2 regions of the Pseudomonas petroselini genome follow, and region 2 is predicted to be linked to the other one. Evidence: predicted binding sites of a transcription regulator. Region 2 holds the regulator's gene; the other holds the start of a gene.
What was found. Region 2 encodes FliA, which starts transcription of late flagellar genes. Its sites were predicted from a motif close to CTAAAGTTTNNNNNNNNNNNGCCGNTAA; they were not measured.
Positions count from the first base shown of each region.

Region 1: a site for FliA is predicted at 2,283-2,310, ahead of ACI512_RS02185 (methyl-accepting chemotaxis protein). Genes of this name have one in related genera too.

Region 1 is NZ_CP173614.1:437,987-444,410, reverse strand. Features, by position in the region: gene ACI512_RS02195 (NorM family multidrug efflux MATE transporter) at 1-1,159, opposite strand, end outside; gene ACI512_RS02190 (LysR substrate-binding domain-containing protein) at 1,312-2,232, shown strand; gene ACI512_RS02185 (methyl-accepting chemotaxis protein) at 2,410-4,386, shown strand; gene ACI512_RS02180 (YifB family Mg chelatase-like AAA ATPase) at 4,458-5,954, opposite strand; gene ACI512_RS02175 (hypothetical protein) at 6,048-6,424, opposite strand, start outside.
Region 2 is NZ_CP173614.1:5,734,307-5,745,144, reverse strand. Features, by position in the region: gene flhF (flagellar biosynthesis protein FlhF) at 1-78, shown strand, start outside; gene fleN (flagellar synthesis regulator FleN) at 184-1,017, shown strand; gene fliA (RNA polymerase sigma factor FliA) at 1,014-1,754, shown strand; gene ACI512_RS26420 (chemotaxis response regulator CheY) at 1,922-2,296, shown strand; gene ACI512_RS26415 (protein phosphatase CheZ) at 2,315-3,103, shown strand; gene ACI512_RS26410 (chemotaxis protein CheA) at 3,115-5,331, shown strand; gene ACI512_RS26405 (chemotaxis response regulator protein-glutamate methylesterase) at 5,380-6,507, shown strand; gene ACI512_RS26400 (flagellar motor protein) at 6,507-7,247, shown strand; gene motD (flagellar motor protein MotD) at 7,444-8,331, shown strand; gene ACI512_RS26390 (ParA family protein) at 8,382-9,170, shown strand; gene ACI512_RS26385 (CheW domain-containing protein) at 9,170-9,982, shown strand; gene ACI512_RS26380 (chemotaxis protein CheW) at 10,062-10,544, shown strand; gene ACI512_RS26375 (DUF2802 domain-containing protein) at 10,545-10,838, shown strand, end outside.

The DNA of each region.
Region 1 (6,424 bases), 1.6 Mb from region 2:
CACGAATGCAGCCCATGGCGATGGTTTGCACGCCGTCGAACAGCTCGAACCATGCCGCCACCGCGAGCAGGCTGACGGCCAGGACGATGACGTCATGGAACGCCGGGTCGTGGTGGTCGATGAGCAGTCCGATCAGCGGATCGGAAAACAGCCATAACACCACGGCAAATCCCAACATCACCGCCGCACCAAATCCTATGCCGACACGCCCGGCCAGGCGTGCCTGCAGTAACTGCCCGGCGCCGTAATGCTGGCCGATGCGCATGGTCACCGCGTAGGACATCCCCGCCGGCACCATGAACGCCACCGAGACGATCTGCAGCGCAACCTGATGCGCGGCCAACTGTGTGCTGCCCATGGTGCCCATGCACAACGCCGCAAAGGCAAACAACCCGACTTCAACGGCATAGGTGCCGCCAATCGGCAGGCCCAGGCGCCACAGCTCACGCAGGTACTGGGTATTGAGGCGCAGCAGGCCGGTGCTGAGCGGGTAGGCTGCATAGGCACGGTTCCTGTGGATGTACCCCATCAGCGCCAACGCCATGCCGTTGGCTACGACGGCGGTGACCAGGCCGATGCCCATCAGGCCCAATTTCGGCAGGCCGAACATGCCTTCGATCAACGCGTGGTTGAGCAGGTAGTTGGCCACCGCGCCGCCGAGGCTGATGACCATCACCGGCTTGGCTTTGCCAATTGCGCTGGTGAAGCCGCGCAAGGCCATGAAGCTCAGGAAACCGGGCAGGGCGAATGGCAGGATCGTCAGGAATTGCCCGGCCGAGTGAACATTGGTTTCGGTCTGGCCAAACATCAGCAGCAACGGCTTGAGGTTCCACAACAGCAAACCGGCCGCCAAGGCCATCAGCCAGGCCAGCCACAGCCCGGCCTGGGTCAGGCGGGTGGCGCCCTCGATATCGCCCGCGCCTTGACGGATGGCCACCAGGGTACCGACGGCGGCAATCACACCGATGCAGAAAATCGACACGAACGAATAGCTCGCCGCGCCCAGCCCACCGCCGGCCAGGGCTTCGGGGCTCAGACGGGCCATCATCAGGGTGTCGGTCAGCACCATCAGCATGTGCGCCAACTGTGAGGCAATCAACGGCCCTGACAGCCGCAGAATGGCCCAGAGTTCGGTACGTGCCGGATGCTGCATGATCATCACACTCGAAAATTCGCAGGGGTGGGGAAGGGTGGATTCTCGGCGCTCTCAGTGCATTGCACAAAGGGATAAATGCGATCGCTCGCATGATTAAAACTCATGCTGGCTTGATTCTGGTAGGGTTTGCGCATTGCGCTGTCGGAGCTTTTCCTATGTCCCGCCGTCTTCCTCCGCTTTATGCCTTGCGTGCATTTGAAGCCGCCTCTCGACACAACTCCTTCACCCGCGCGGCGGAGGAACTGTCCATTACTCAAAGTGCGGTGAGCCGGCATATCCGCACGCTGGAAGAGCATTTCGCCTGCCGCCTGTTCCAGCGCAGCGGCCGCACCTTGCAGCTCACCGAGGCCGCGCGCCTGCTGCTGCCCGGCGTGCGGGAAGGCTTTGCCGCGCTGGAACGGGCCTGTCATACCTTGAACGCTGAAGATGACATCCTGCGTATGAAGGCGCCGTCGACCCTGACCATGCGTTGGCTGCTGGCGCGGCTCAGTCGCTTCCGGGCGCTGCAGCCGGGCAATGAGGTGCAACTGACCAGCGCCTGGATGAGTGTGGACGAGGTGGACTTCAACCAAGAGCCGTTCGACTGCGCGGTGCTCCTGAGTTACGGGCATTTCCCGGCCGACTGGGAGGCCAGTTATCTATTCCCGGAATTGCTGATCCCGGTAGGCGCGCCGAACCTGCTGGAAGATGGGCCCTGGGATGCAGCACGCCTGGCCACCGCCGAATTGCTGCACCCCACCCCTGACCGTCGCGACTGGCGCAATTGGTTGGAACGCATGGGGTTGTCATCCCAAGTGTCGCTCAAGGGTGGGCAGGTATTCGATACGCTCGAACTGGGCATGATCGCCGCCGCGCGGGGCTATGGCGTGTCCATGGGCGACCTGTTGATGGTGGCCGAAGACGTGGCCCAAGGGCGGTTGAGCCTGCCGTGGCCAACCGCCGTGGCCAGTGGCGAAAATTACTACCTGGTATGGCCGAAAACCCGCCCCGGCGGCGAGCGTTTGCGGCGCTTGGCGGAGTTTCTCCAGGCAGAAGTCAAGGCCATGGCGTTGCCCGAGGTCGAACGTCTCGATTGAGTGCCGGCAGGCCGCTCTTGCAATCGTTTGCGCGATGTCCCGGTGATTCGCTCAAGTATTGGCTCTGCCCTCCGAAGTAGGTGTGTTGGAACCATCGTGCACCAACGTTACCCACTAGATAATTTGCCGAGTAGCGCTATGAGATCAGGATGATCCTGGCCTCGGCCAGGAGCCATCATGTCTCAACCTCGCGCCCGGATCGCCTCCCAGCTTGGTATCGCGTTAGCTGTGATCCTTGCTGTTGCCATTGGTGGCAGCACTGTTTTTGCCCTGCGTTCGCTCGACACCGCCAACCTCGCGACCCGTGAGGAACACTTGGCCAGCGAGGCGCGCTTGCTCGCCGACCAGCTCAATACGTTTCACAGCACCTTGCGTGAGAGTACACAGCGCCTGACGGGGCTTTTCGAGAAGCGCTTCAGTGCCGGCTTGCGCGTGCAGGCGGACCAACCTGTTGCCGTCGCGGGTGTACAGACCCCGAGCTTGTACCTGGGCAGCGATCTGCTGAACAACAACTTCGATAAAGTCGACGAGTTCAAGCAGATGTCCGGCGGTGTGGCGACGGTGTTCGTGCGCAGCGGCGATGACTTCATCCGCGTCAGCACCTCGCTGACCAAACAGGACGGCAATCGCGCCATCGGCACTGTGCTTGACCGCAATGGGCCGGCCTATTCGCGTGTGTTCAGTGGGCAGACTTACATCGGCCGCGCAGTGTTGTTCGATCGCTCCTACATGACTCAATACAGCCCGGTGCGCGACGCCAGCGGCAAAGTCATTGCGGTGCTGTTCATCGGTTTTGACTACACCGACGCGCAGAATGCCCAGTTCGAAAACCTGAAACGCTTCCGTATCGGCCAAACGGGTTCCCTGGCGTTGCTGGACGAGCAAAAGCGCTGGCTGGTACCACCGGCCGGCGTGCAGGCGCCGGACCAAGCGGTGCCGGTAATGTCGGACCTGGCCAAGACCCCCGGTACGGGGCGCTTCTGGGCGGATAAAACCGAGGACTTCTACAGCGTGTCGGTGCCCTTCGAAGGCGGGCCGTGGGCTGTGGTCGCAAGCATGCCCAAAGCGGAGATTCGCTCGGTGACGTGGGATGTCGGCATTCGCCTGGTGATCGGCAGCGTGCTGGCCATGCTGCTGGCCGTCGGCGCAACGGTCTGGCTGCTGCGCAGCAAACTCGCGCCGTTGAGTGACCTTGTACGCCAGGCCGAAGCCTTGGGCGCGGGTGATTTGAGCGCGCGTCTGAACGTGTCCAGCCATGACGAAATCGGCCAGTTGGCACGCAGCTTCAATCAGATGGGGGAAGCGCTGTCGACCATGGTCTCGCATATCCGCAAGGCGGCTGAAGAGGTCAACAGCCGCGCCCAGGCATTGTCCGGTCTGTCCGGCGGTGCCTACGAAGGCATGGAGCAGCAGTCCGGCGAGATCACCAGCATGGCCGGCGCGGTAGAAGAGTTCAGCGCCACGTCGTTGAACATCGCCGACAACATGGGCGCCACGGAACGCCTGGCCCAGGAAAACGCCCAGCAAACCCGTATCGGCCGTAACTCGATGCAAGAAGCCTCGTCGTCCCTCGAACATATCGCGACCTCGTTGAACAGCACGGCCACGGTGATCAACACCCTGGGCCAACGCTCCCAGGAAATCGGTGGGATCGTCGGTGTGATCACCTCGATCGCCGAACAGACCAACCTGCTGGCGCTCAACGCTGCCATCGAAGCCGCCCGGGCCGGTGAGCAAGGCCGGGGTTTCGCCGTGGTCGCGGACGAAGTACGCAACCTGGCTTCGCGCACCCGTCAGGCCACCGACGAGATCTCTGGGATGATCCAGAGCATCCAGCACGAAACCGGCAACGCCATCAGCACCATGGAACACGGCAATGCGCTGATGCAGGAAGGCCTGTCACGCAACGCCGACGTGGCGTCAGCGTTGGCACGTATCGACGAGCAAAGCCGCTCGGCCGGTCAACAGTTCGCGGCGATCACCACCGCCACCCAGGAGCAGAGCAGCACCGCGACCTTGCTCAGCAGCAATTTGCAGAGCATTGCGCTGGCCAACAGCGAGCAGCGCGAAGTGGTGTCGAACCTGGCGATCACCGCCAAGGAACTCGAAACCCTGGCGGCGGGCTTGCGGCATGAGGTGGATCGGTTCCGCTGAAACCGGCCCTTCAGGCGCAGTTGATCAAGTGTGGGAGCAAGCCCTCTCCCGCATCAGGTTCTGCGCCAGGCTCAAGTGATCGCCGCCGGTCGGTATTGCAAGGCTTCCTTCAGATGGTCGCGCGTGATGGCATCTACCTGCTCCAGGTCCGCCAGGGTCCGCGCCACCTTGAGCAGCCGATGCGCCGCACGCAGCGACAGAGTCAATCGCTCGCAGGCGGTCTCCAGCCAGCCTTCATCGACCTTTGCCAGCGTGCAGTGACGGCGTAGCCCAGGCAGGTCAAGGAAGGCATTCGCGCAGCCCTGACGCCGCAACTGGCGCTCCCGTGCCTCGGCTACCTCTGCCGAGGCCTTCGCTGTGTTATCGCCGGCCTGCTGGATTGGATTCAGCGCAGTGGTTTCCCGAGCAACGGTCAGGTGCAGGTCGATGCGATCCATCAACGGCCCGGACAGCTTGTTGCGATAGCGCTGAATTTGCTCCGGCGTACAGCGACAGCGCCCACTGGGTTCACCCAGGTAGCCGCAGGGGCAGGGGTTCATGGCCGCCACCAGTTGAAAGCGCGCCGGGAAACTCACTCGGTCACGGGCGCGGGAGATCACGATATGCCCCGACTCCAAGGGTTCACGCAGTACCTCCAGCACTTTGCGATCAAATTCCGGCAGCTCATCCAGGAACAGCACCCCGTGATGGGCCAGGGTGATCTCCCCCGGCTGCGGTTTGGAGCCGCCTCCCACCAGCGCTGGCCCTGAGGCGGAATGGTGTGGCTGGCGAAACGGCCGGTGCGGCCAATGGCTCAGCGGCGCCAGGCTGACGACCGACTGAATCGCAGCCACTTCCAACGCCTCCTGTTCACTCAGGGGTGGCAACAACCCCGGCAGTCGGCTGGCGAGCAACGTCTTTCCCGTGCCCGGCGGCCCACTGAACAGCAGGTTATGCGCGCCCGCCGCTGCGATCAGCAGCGCGCGCTTGGCCGCCAGTTGGCCCTGGACTTCACTCAGGTCTGGATACGGCTTATTCAAGTACAGCAAGCCGTCGGACTTATACGGTTCAATCGGCACATGCCCATTCAAGTGCGCCACCACCTGCAGCAAGTGATCCACCGCGATCACCTTCAACCCTGAAGCCAGGCACGCCTCCTCGGCATTCGCCCGCGGCACTATCAGGGTACGCCCGGCCTTGCGTGCCGCCAATGCGGCCGGCAACACACCTTTCACCGCCCGGACTTCACCGGACAGCGCCAACTCCCCAAGGCACTCCACGTCATCGAGCATCAGCGCCGGCACCTGCACGCTGGCGGCCAGGATCCCCAGGGCAATCGCCAAGTCAAAACGCCCGCCGTCTTTGGGCAAGTCGGCGGGCGCGAGGTTGAGGGTGATGCGGCGGGACGGGTATTGAAGCGCGGAGTTGAGGATCGCGCTGCGCACGCGGTCCTTGCTTTCCTTGACCGCCGTTTCCGGCAAGCCCACCAGCGTCAGCGACGGCAGACCATTGGCCATGTGCACTTCGACGGTGACGGCAGGGGCTTCGACGCCGATCTGGGCGCGGCTGTGGACAATGGCGAGGGACATGCTCGTTCCTTGAAAGGGAGGGCCGCTTGCTGCGGCTTTTCAAAGGTAGTCGAGGGAGTGCAGGTGCAAGGGAGCAGACTTTTACAGGACGTATCAACGTGCAAAGGCGCTGGGGTAGTTGGCCAGGTAGGCATCGTTGGGTCGTGTGTCGGGGGCGCGCATGAACGTGCGCAAATCAGGGGTCAGGAACACCCGCAACGACGTGATGCTCAGCGCGATGCCTAACTGAGCGATCTGGCCGCTCATGGCGAAACTGCTCCCCAACAGTGCAAAGCCCGCCGCGACGCAGAGGTTGCGAGGCACTCGGTTGGCGAGCCAGCCCAGGATCGGCCCGAGCAGAATGGGAATGGACGACAGCATGCTTTTGGTGCGCAGTGCCAGGGAGACCTGATCGTCGTCTGCAAACAGCGGAATGATCGACGGTTGCAACGGGTCGCGTACGCCGGCGACGGCGCTGCTGAGCAGCATCA
Region 2 (10,838 bases):
CAAGAAGAGCCTAGCGAGGAAGCGATGGCCGATATGTTCGCCGACCTTTACCACAGCCCGGCAAAACGGGTGGGTTGAGTCAGGATGAACACCGTGAAATGTACCTACATCGATGGTCTGCAAGCGATTCACGCGGCCAAGCCATGTAGCCTGCGTCTAAGCAAGACAAGGTAAAGAAATAAAATGGGCAGCATGCATCCCGTACAGGTGATCGCGGTGACCGGCGGCAAAGGTGGCGTCGGGAAAACTAACGTGTCAGTGAATTTGTCCCTGGCCCTGGCAGAGCTTGGCCGTCGCGTCATGCTGCTGGATGCTGACCTGGGGCTGGCGAACGTCGACGTTCTGCTGGGGCTGACGCCCAAACACACCCTTGCCGATGTGATCGAGGGCCGCTGTGAGCTGCGCGATGTGCTGCTGCAGGGCCCCGGCGGCATCCGCATCGTGCCTGCCGCCTCCGGCACCCAGAGCATGGTGCACCTGAGCCCGGCACAGCATGCCGGGCTGATCCAGGCCTTCAGTGATATCGGCGACAACCTCGACGTGCTGGTGATTGACACCGCGGCCGGGATCGGCGAGTCCGTGGTCAGCTTCGTGCGCGCCGCGCAGGAAGTATTGCTGGTGGTCTGCGACGAACCCACCTCGATCACCGACGCCTACGCCCTGATCAAACTGCTTAATCGTGACTACGGCATGAACCGCTTCCGCGTCCTGGCCAACATGGCCCAGAGCCCGCAGGAAGGGCGCAACCTGTTCGCCAAGTTGACCAAGGTCACGGATCGCTTCCTCGATGTCGCCTTACAATACGTCGGCGCAGTTCCCTACGACGAGTGTGTGCGCAAGGCTGTGCAAAAGCAGCGTGCAGTCTACGAAGCGTTCCCTCGTTCCAAATGCGCATTGGCGTTCAAGGCTATTGCCCAGAAGGTCGATACCTGGCCGTTGCCCGCCAACCCTCGGGGGCATCTGGAGTTTTTCGTCGAGCGATTGGTGCATCAGACGAGCGCAGGACCCGTGCTATGACAGCGAACGGCTATAACGCTTACAAAAAGTCGGCCCGTGACAGCCAGGGTGAGTTGATCGAGCGCTACGCGCCACTGGTCAAGCGCATCGCCTATCACTTGCTGGCACGCCTGCCCGCCAGCGTGCAGGTCGAAGACCTGATCCAGGCGGGCATGATCGGTTTGCTCGAAGTGTCGACCAAATACGATGCGAGCAAGGGGGCGAGCTTCGAGACGTATGCGGGGATCCGTATCCGTGGCGCGATGCTCGACGAGGTGCGTAAAGGTGACTGGGCGCCACGCTCGGTGCATCGCAATACGCGCATGGTCAGTGACGCAATTCGCGCAATTGAAGCAAAAACCGGTCGCGACGCTAAAGATCACGAAGTTGCGGCCGAACTCCAATTGAGTCTCGACGATTATTACGGGATTTTGAACGATACCTTGGGCAGCCGCCTGTTCAGTTTCGACGACCTCTTGCAGGACGGCGAGCACGAAGGGCTGCACGAGGACGGCGCGAGTGCTCATATGGAGCCGTCGCGTGACCTGGAAGATGAACGCTTCCAGGGTGCGCTGGCGGACGCGATTGCCAATTTGCCGGAGCGTGAGCGGTTGGTGTTGGCGCTGTACTACGACGAAGAGCTGAACCTCAAGGAAATCGGTGAGGTCCTGGGGGTCAGCGAATCGCGGGTCAGCCAGTTGCACAGCCAGTGCGCAGCCCGCTTGCGGGGGCGTTTGGGAGAGTGGCGAGCGCGCTGACAGGCAGTGTGGGGACACTGCAGACGATACCGCGAGGGCAGCTAGCCTTCGCGGGTTCGACCCGTGGTGCCCGAGGCGTCCTTTTTGTGTAATGCCTGTTGATTGAAATGGCGCGTCCAGGTGCTGGGCGCGTTTAAGACTGCTTGGAGGTCGAATTGGACAAGAACATGAAAATCCTCATCGTTGATGACTTTTCAACGATGCGGCGGATCATAAAAAACCTGTTGCGTGACCTTGGGTTCACTAACACGGTCGAGGCGGATGACGGCATTACGGCGATTCCGATCCTCAACAGCGGGAGCATCGACTTTCTGGTAACGGACTGGAACATGCCGGGCATGACCGGTATCGACTTGCTGCGCCACGTGCGCGCTGACGAAAAACTACGCAGCCTTCCCGTGCTGATGGTGACCGCCGAAGCCAAGCGTGAACAGATCATCGAAGCCGCCCAAGCCGGGGTTAACGGTTACGTGGTCAAGCCATTCACTGCATTGGCCTTGAAAGAGAAGATCGAAAAAATCTTCGAACGCATCGGTCATTGATGCTGCCACGGGGGAGCTATGGACCATAACGAATCATCGCAGGCCGAGTTTGAGTCGACCCTGAAAAAACATGCTCGCGAGCTGGTCGACAGCCTTGAAAAAGGCCACTTTGGCGACGCAGTACAACTTATCCATCAGCTCAACCAGACCCGTGACCGCGGCCTGTATCAGGAAGTGGGCAAGCTCACGCGCGAGCTGCACAGTGCGATCGTCAATTTCCAGATTGACCCGCATATGCCCCAGGCCGAAGAGATCTCGCAGATCACCGATGCCACCGAACGCCTGTCCTATGTGGTCAGGCTGACTGAGGCGGCGGCCAACCGCACCATGGACCTGGTGGAAAACGCCACGCCTCTGGTCAACGGCATGGCCACCGAGGCCCAGGCCTTGAGCCACGACTGGGGCCGCTTCATGCGCCGCGAAGTCGGGGCTGAAGAGTTTCGTGAGTTGGCGCGTCGGGTCGACGGGTTCTTGTCACGCAGCGAGCAGGAAAACCGCACGGTTTCCAGCAACCTCAACGACATTCTGCTGGCCCAGGATTACCAGGACCTCACCGGTCAGGTGATCAAGCGTGTGACCCAATTGGTCACCGAAGTGGAAAGCAACTTGCTCAAATTGGTGCTTATGGCAGGCCAGGTTGATCGTTTCGCCGGCATTGAACATGACCGCGAAGCGATCCTCTCGGAAAAAGATCCACAAAAACATCTCGCCAAGGGTGAAGGTCCGCAGATTCATGCCGATAAACGTGAAGACGTTATGTCAGGTCAGGATGACGTAGATGACCTGTTATCCAGTTTAGGCTTCTAAGGAGCACACCCATGAGCTTCGGCGCCGATGAAGAGATCCTTCAGGATTTCCTTGTAGAGGCCGGCGAAATTTTAGAGCAACTGTCCGAACAACTGGTCGAGCTGGAAAGCCGCCCGGATGATGCGAACCTGCTCAATGCAATTTTTCGCGGTTTTCATACTGTAAAAGGGGGCGCCGGCTTCCTCCAGCTCCATGAGCTGGTGGAGTGCTGCCACATCGCCGAGAACGTGTTCGACATCCTGCGCAAGGGTGAGCGTCACGTTGATTCGGAGTTGATGGACGTGATTCTCGAAGCACTCGATGCGGTCAACGGCATGTTCAGCGAAGTGCGCGAACGTGCCCCGATCACCGCAGCCACCCCGGAACTGCTGGCCGCCCTGGCGCGCTATGCCGAGCCTGCCGACCTGTCGGCTGCGCCGGTGGCTGAAGCGGCGCCGGAACCTGTGGCAGAGCCCGAAGCGGATGTGACCGACAGCGAGTTCGAACAGCTGCTCAACTCCCTCAGTGCCGTCAAGGCCGAGGCAGAAGCACCGGCCGCCGTTGCTCCGGCAGCGGCGCCGACCAGCGAAGACATTACCGACGCTGAGTTCGAATCCCTGCTCGACCAGTTGCACGGCAAAGGCCAGTTCGCGGCCGACGCCGTGCCACCGGCTGCTGCTGCCGCGGCACCTGCCGCGCCCGTCAGCACTGACATCACCGACGACGAATTTGAAGCGTTGCTCGACCAACTGCATGGCAAGGGCACCTTCGCGGCCGATGCCTTGCCGGCCGTCGCCGCCGCGCCTGCAGCGGCTGCCAGCACTGCGGCGCCTGCCGCTGCTGCACCGGCAGGCGATGGGTTGATTTCCGATCACGAATTCGAATCCCTGCTGGACGAGTTGCACGGCAAGGGCAAGTTCAGCGAAGTTGCTCCGGCCGCTGCGGTGGCCACTGCTGCACCGGTTGCCGCCAAAGCCGCCGCCCCTGCACCGGCCGCCAAACCTGCGCCCGCACCGGCCGCCGCTCCGGCGCCTGCACGTGCTGCAGCGGCACCGGTTGCCGAGAAGCCCGCCAGTGAAGCCGAAACCACCGTGCGGGTTGATACCGCGCGCCTGGACGACATCATGAACATGGTCGGCGAACTGGTGCTGGTGCGTAACCGCCTGGTCCGCCTGGGCCTGAGCAGCGGCGATGAAGCCATGCAGAAGGCCGTGTCGAACCTCGACGTGGTGACCGCCGACCTGCAGACCGCCGTGATGAAAACGCGGATGCAGCCGATCAAGAAAGTCTTCGGCCGCTTCCCACGGCTGGTTCGTGACCTGGCTCGCCAGCTCAAGAAAGAGATCAACCTGGAACTGGTGGGTGAAGAAACCGACCTCGACAAAAACCTTGTCGAGGCCCTGGCCGACCCGCTGGTCCACTTGGTGCGCAACGCCGTCGACCACGGCGTGGAAACCCCGGAAGAACGCGAAGCCTCGGGCAAGTCCCGTGGCGGCAAGGTGATCCTGGCGGCGGAGCAAGAAGGCGACCACATCCTGCTGTCGATCACCGATGACGGCAAGGGCATGGACCCGAACATCTTGCGCAGCATCGCAGTCAAGCGTGGCGTGATGGACAAGGACGCCGCCGACCGCCTGACCGACACCGAGTGCTACAACCTGATCTTTGCCCCGGGCTTCTCGACCAAGACCGAGATCTCCGACGTGTCCGGCCGTGGCGTCGGCATGGACGTGGTGAAGACCAAGATCAGCCAGCTCAACGGCTCGATCAATATCTACTCGACCAAGGGCCAGGGCTCGAAGATCGTCATCAAGGTGCCGTTGACCCTGGCGATCATGCCGACCTTGATGGTGATGCTGGGCAACCAGGCGTTCGCCTTCCCGCTGGTCAACGTCAACGAAATCTTCCACCTCGACCTGTCGCGCACCAACGTGGTGGACGGCCAGGAAGTGGTGATCGTGCGCGACAAGGCGTTGCCGCTGTTTTACCTCAAGCGTTGGCTGGTGGCATCGGCTGCCCATGAAGAGCAGCGCGAAGGCCATGTGGTGATCCTCTCCGTGGGCACCCAGCGGATCGGCTTTGTCGTCGATCAGTTGGTGGGCCAGGAAGAAGTGGTCATCAAGCCTTTGGGCAAAATGCTGCAGGGAACCCCGGGCATGTCGGGTGCGACCATCACCGGTGACGGTCGGATCGCGCTGATTCTCGATGTTCCGAGCATGCTCAAGCGTTACGCCGCTCGGCGTATTTGATTCTGGTGGGGCAGGGCGGTAATGCCCGCCCCGCCTAACGGAGTGTTTATGGCAGTCAAGGTCCTGGTGGTGGACGATTCGGGTTTCTTCCGCCGTCGCGTCTCGGAAATTCTTTCCGCCGATCCAACGATCCAGGTGGTCGGCACGGCCACCAACGGCAAAGAAGCGATTGATCAAGCCATTGCGTTGAAGCCGGACGTGATCACCATGGACTACGAGATGCCGATGATGGATGGCATCACGGCAGTTCGCCATATCATGCAACGCTGCCCGACCCCGGTGTTGATGTTCTCCTCGCTGACCCACGAAGGCGCCCGAGTGACCCTCGACGCGTTGGACGCTGGCGCGGTGGATTTCCTGCCGAAGAATTTCGAAGACATCTCGCGCAACCCCGAGAAGGTCAAGCAGATGCTGTGCGAGAAGGTGCACAGTATTTCGCGCAGTAACCGACGCAGCCTGTTCAGCGCGCCGACGCCGACGCCTGCACCGGCCGCGGCCCCGTCTGCGCCTTCGTTTGGTCGACCTGCTCCAGCGCCAGCACCGGTTGCTCGGCCTGCCGTGGCGCCTGCCCGTGCATCGGCCCCCAGCGCTCATTCGCCGGCGCCCAAGCGCAAGGCCTACAAGCTGGTCGCCATCGGTACATCCACCGGCGGCCCGGTCGCCCTGCAGCGCGTGTTGACTCAGCTGCCGGCCAACTTTCCGGCGCCGATTGTGCTGATTCAGCACATGCCCGCTGCCTTCACCAAAGCCTTCGCCGAACGCCTGGACAAGCTGTGCCGCATCACCGTCAAGGAAGCGGAGGATGGTGACATCCTGCGCCCTGGCCTGGCGTTGCTGGCCCCAGGTGGCAAGCAAATGATGGTGGACGGGCGTGGCGCGATCAAAATCCTGCCGGGCGATGAGCGCCTGAACTACAAGCCGTGCGTGGATATCACCTTCGGTTCGGCAGCCAAGTCCTACGGCGACAAAGTTCTGGCGGTGGTGCTCACCGGCATGGGCGCCGACGGCCGTGAAGGCGCGCGCCTGCTCAAGCAGGGCGGCAGCGCCATCTGGGCGCAGGACGAAGCCAGCTGCGTGATCTATGGCATGCCCATGGCCATCGTCAAAGCGGACCTGGCCGACGCGGTCTACAGCCTGGACGATATCGGCAAGCATCTGGTGGAGGCTTGCCTCTGATGGATGTATTGAGCCTGATCGGCATCATCATGGCGTTTGTCGCGATCATCGGCGGCAACTACCTCGAAGGCGGCCATCTCGGCGCCTTGGCCAACGGTCCGGCAGCGTTGATCGTGATCGGCGGCACGGTGGGCGCGGCGTTGCTGCAGTCGCCCATGAGTTCGTTCAAGCGTGCCATGCAGATCCTGATCTGGATTATTTTCCCGCCGCGTGTCGACTTGCCGGGGGGCATCGACCGAGTGGTCAACTGGAGCCTCACCGCCCGCAAGGAAGGCCTGCTGGGCCTGGAAGGCGTGGCCGATGCCGAGCCCGACAGCTACGCGCGCAAAGGCCTGCAATTGCTGGTGGACGGTGCCGAGCCGGAAGCGATCCGCAGCATCCTGGAGGTGGATTTCTACACCCAGGAAAGCCGCGACATCAATGCCGCCAAAGTCTTTGAAAGCATGGGCGGCTACGCGCCGACCATCGGTATCATCGGTGCGGTCATGGGCCTGATCCACGTGATGGGCAACCTGGCCGACCCTTCGCAACTGGGCAGCGGGATTGCCGTGGCGTTTGTCGCCACCATCTACGGCGTGGCGAGTGCCAACCTGGTGCTGTTGCCGGTGGCGAGCAAGCTCAAGTCAATCGCCATGCGCCAGTCGCGTTATCGCGAAATGCTGCTCGAAGGCATCCTGTCGATCGCCGAGGGCGAGAACCCGCGTTCGATCGAATTGAAGCTCCAGGGCTTCATGGATTGATGGCCATGAGTATTTACTTGTGGCGAGCGAGCTTGCTCGCGTTGGGCTGCGGAGCAGCCCCAAGACGTGCAACCCGGTTTCCGCGAGAGCGCGGTGGTGTATTTATCAGGGCCGCTTCGCGCCCCAGCGCGAGCAAGCTCGCTCACCACAATGAACGGGTTGGCAGTGAGTACTGTGTTCAGCGAGGTAACCACCTGTGAGCCGTCGCCGTCGCGAGCCTGAAGAGCACGTCAACCACGAACGCTGGCTGGTGTCCTATGCGGACTTCATCACCTTGCTGTTCGCGTTTTTTGTGGTGATGTACTCCATCTCGTCGGTCAATGAAGGCAAGTACAAAGTCATTTCCCAGGCGCTGATCGGCGTGTTCAACGACGCCGACCGTGCCCTTAAGCCGATTCCTATCGGTGAAGAACGGCCCAAGACCGTGACCCCGGCCAAGCCGCTGGTCAACGACAGTGACGAAACCGCCGCCGGCGTGGGCGGCACCAGCGATCCGCTGAAAAGCATCGCCGACGACATCAGTGCCGCGTTTGGCGACCTGATCAGCTCCAACCAGATGACCGTGCGTGGCAATGAGTTGTGGGTGGAGATCGAGCTCAATTCCAGCCTGCTGTTCGCCAGCGCCGATGCGATGCCCAGCGACCAGGCGTTTACCATCATCGACAAAGTGGCGTCGATCCTGCGGCCGTTTGAAAACCCGATCCACGTGGAAGGCTTTACCGACAACTTTCCGATCAACACGGCGCAGTACCCGACCAACTGGGAACTGTCTTCGGCGCGTGCCGCCAGCATCGTTCGCATGCTCGCGATGCAGGGCGTGAACCCCGGACGGCTGGCCTCGGTGGGGTACGGCGAGTTCCAGCCGGTGGCCAATAACGCTACGGTGGAAGGCCGCGCGCGCAACCGTCGCGTGGTGCTGGTGGTGTCCCGCAACCTGGATGTACGCCGCAGCCTGACCGGCACGGGCACCGCCAATGCAACACCGGATGCGGCCTTGAAGCGGGCTGGCACACAAACTGCACCGGCCCCAGCAAAGCCGCCGGTTCGTCAGAGTGCCGTCAATTCTCCGTCGCCGGCTCAATAACCTATGCAATGTCTCGGTCGCGCCAATGCCTGCCGGGAGGAACCAACCGAATGAGAGTCTGGGCAGTTGCCAATCAAAAAGGTGGAGTCGGCAAGACCACCACCTCCATCGCTTTAGCCGGCTTGCTGGCGGAGGCGGGCAAGCGTGTGGTCGTGGTGGACCTGGATCCCCATGGCTCGATGACCAGCTATTTCGGCTACGACCCGGATGCGCTGGAGCACAGCAACTACGACCTGTTCCTGCACAAAGGCAGCGTGCCTGCCGACTTGCCGGGGCAACTGCTGCTGCCGACCAGCAATGAAAGCATTTCCTTGCTGCCGTCCAGCACCGCGCTGGCAACCCTTGAGCGCCAGTCGCCGGGGCAGAGTGGCCTGGGCCTGGTGATCGCCAAGACCCTGGCGCAACTGTGGCAGGACTTCGACTACGCGATTATCGACAGCCCGCCGTTGCTGGGCGTGCTGATGGTCAACGCCTTGGCGGCCAGCCAGCAACTGGTGATCCCGGTGCAGACCGAACACCTGGCGGTCAAAGGCCTGGAGCGTATGGTCAGCACCCTGGCGATGATCAACCGTTCGCGTAAGCAGGCGTTGCCCTACAGCATCGTGCCGACCCTGTTCGACCGTCGCACCCAGGCGTCCCTCGGCACGTTGCGCGTATTGCGCGATGCCTACCCGGACACCATCTGGAATGGCTACATACCGGTGGACACGCGCCTGCGTGACGCCAGCCGCGCCGGCCTGACGCCGTCGCAGTTCGACGGCAAGAGCCGTGGCGTGCTGGCGTACCGCGCGTTGCTCAAGCACCTGCTGTCCCAGCAACTTGTGGCGCAGGTGGCGTGATGAACCGTCCCGTCGAACTCAAGACCAAGACCCGGCCGCAACTGGCGCTGGAATCCTATCTGGATGCCTTGCTGCAGGAGGCCACGGCGCAAGAACTGCCCGAACCGATCCTGGTGCTGGAGCCCGTCGTCGAACCCGAAGCCGCACTGGATGAATTCCAGTTGGCGGTGCTGGAAGAACAAGCGCGTGACGCGCAGGTTGTGGTGCCGATCACGCCCACGGTGGTGGCGCCTGTCGTGGCTGCGCCTGTGGTGGTTGCATCCGTGGTGGTCGAGCCGGTGGTCGAAGTGCACCTGCCGCCGAGCATCACACCGCCACCGGTCACCGGTGATGGCCGCCCGGCGTGGGCCGCCGAGCCTTTCGAGTGCTTGCTGTTCGACGTCGCCGGGCTGACCCTGGCGGTGCCGCTGGTCTGCCTGGGCTCGATCTATTCCCTGGAAGGCCAGGAGCTGACGCCGCTGTTTGGGCAACCGGAGTGGTTCCTCGGCATCCTGCCCAGCCAGGCCGGCAACCTTAAGGTGCTGGACACCGCGCGTTGGGTCATGCCCGACCGCTACCGCGATGATTTTCGCCAGGGCTTGCAGTATGTGATTTCGGTGCAAGGCTATGAGTGGGGGCTGGCGGTGCATCAAGTCAGCCGCTCGTTGCGCCTGGACCCGAACGAAATCAAATGGCGCAGCCACCGGGGCCAACGGCCTTGGCTGGCGGGTACCGTGATCGAACACATGTGCGCGTTGCTCGACGTCGCCGAACTGGCCGAGTTGATTGCCAGTGGCGCGGTCAAGGCGATGCCACAGAACAAACGCAGTTGATTGAACAATAAGGTCCGCATGCGAGTGCGGTCAGCGAAGCACACACGCCGTATACATCGGCATTTGAGGGGTCAGGGGTATGAATAAGTCAGCGTCCGCACAAGGTTTAGATGATCCGATCCTGCAATGGGTTACCTTCAAACTGGACAACGAAACCTACGGCATTAACGTGATGCGCGTGCAGGAAGTGCTGCGCTACACCGAGATCGCTCCGGTACCGGGTGCGCCAAGCTACGTGCTGGGCATCATCAACCTGCGCGGCAACGTGGTCACGGTCATCGACACGCGTCAGCGTTTCGGCCTGGATACCGTTGAAGTCAGCGACAACACGCGCATCGTGATCATTGAAGCCGACAAGCAAGTGGTCGGTATCATGGTCGACAGCGTGGCCGAAGTGGTTTACCTGCGCCAATCGGAAGTGGAAACCGCGCCGAACGTCGGTAACGAAGAATCCGCCAAATTCATCCAGGGCGTGTGCAACAAGAACAACGAACTGCTGATTCTGGTTGAGCTGGACAAGATGATGAGCGAAGAAGAATGGTCGGAACTGGAGAGCATCTGATTGTTCTTTGAGGCCGTGGTAATTGTCCTGGCCCTGTTGTGGGCCGGGACGTTGGCATTCTTGCTGCGTTATGTGCGCCAGCAGCGTGAGTTGGGCCTGCAACAGGCCGAGCGTGATGCGGTGCGTGACCGGCGCATTCTGGAGTTGGTCAAGCGGGTTGATCATTACCAGCAGAGTGCGGTGAAGGTGGGGGATGAGGTGCATGAACTGCGCGCCATTCTTGCGCCGTTGCCCGATAAACTTGCGCAGATTGAGCAGCGGGATCCTTCCAGTCTTTCGTTTGCACAGGCTGCG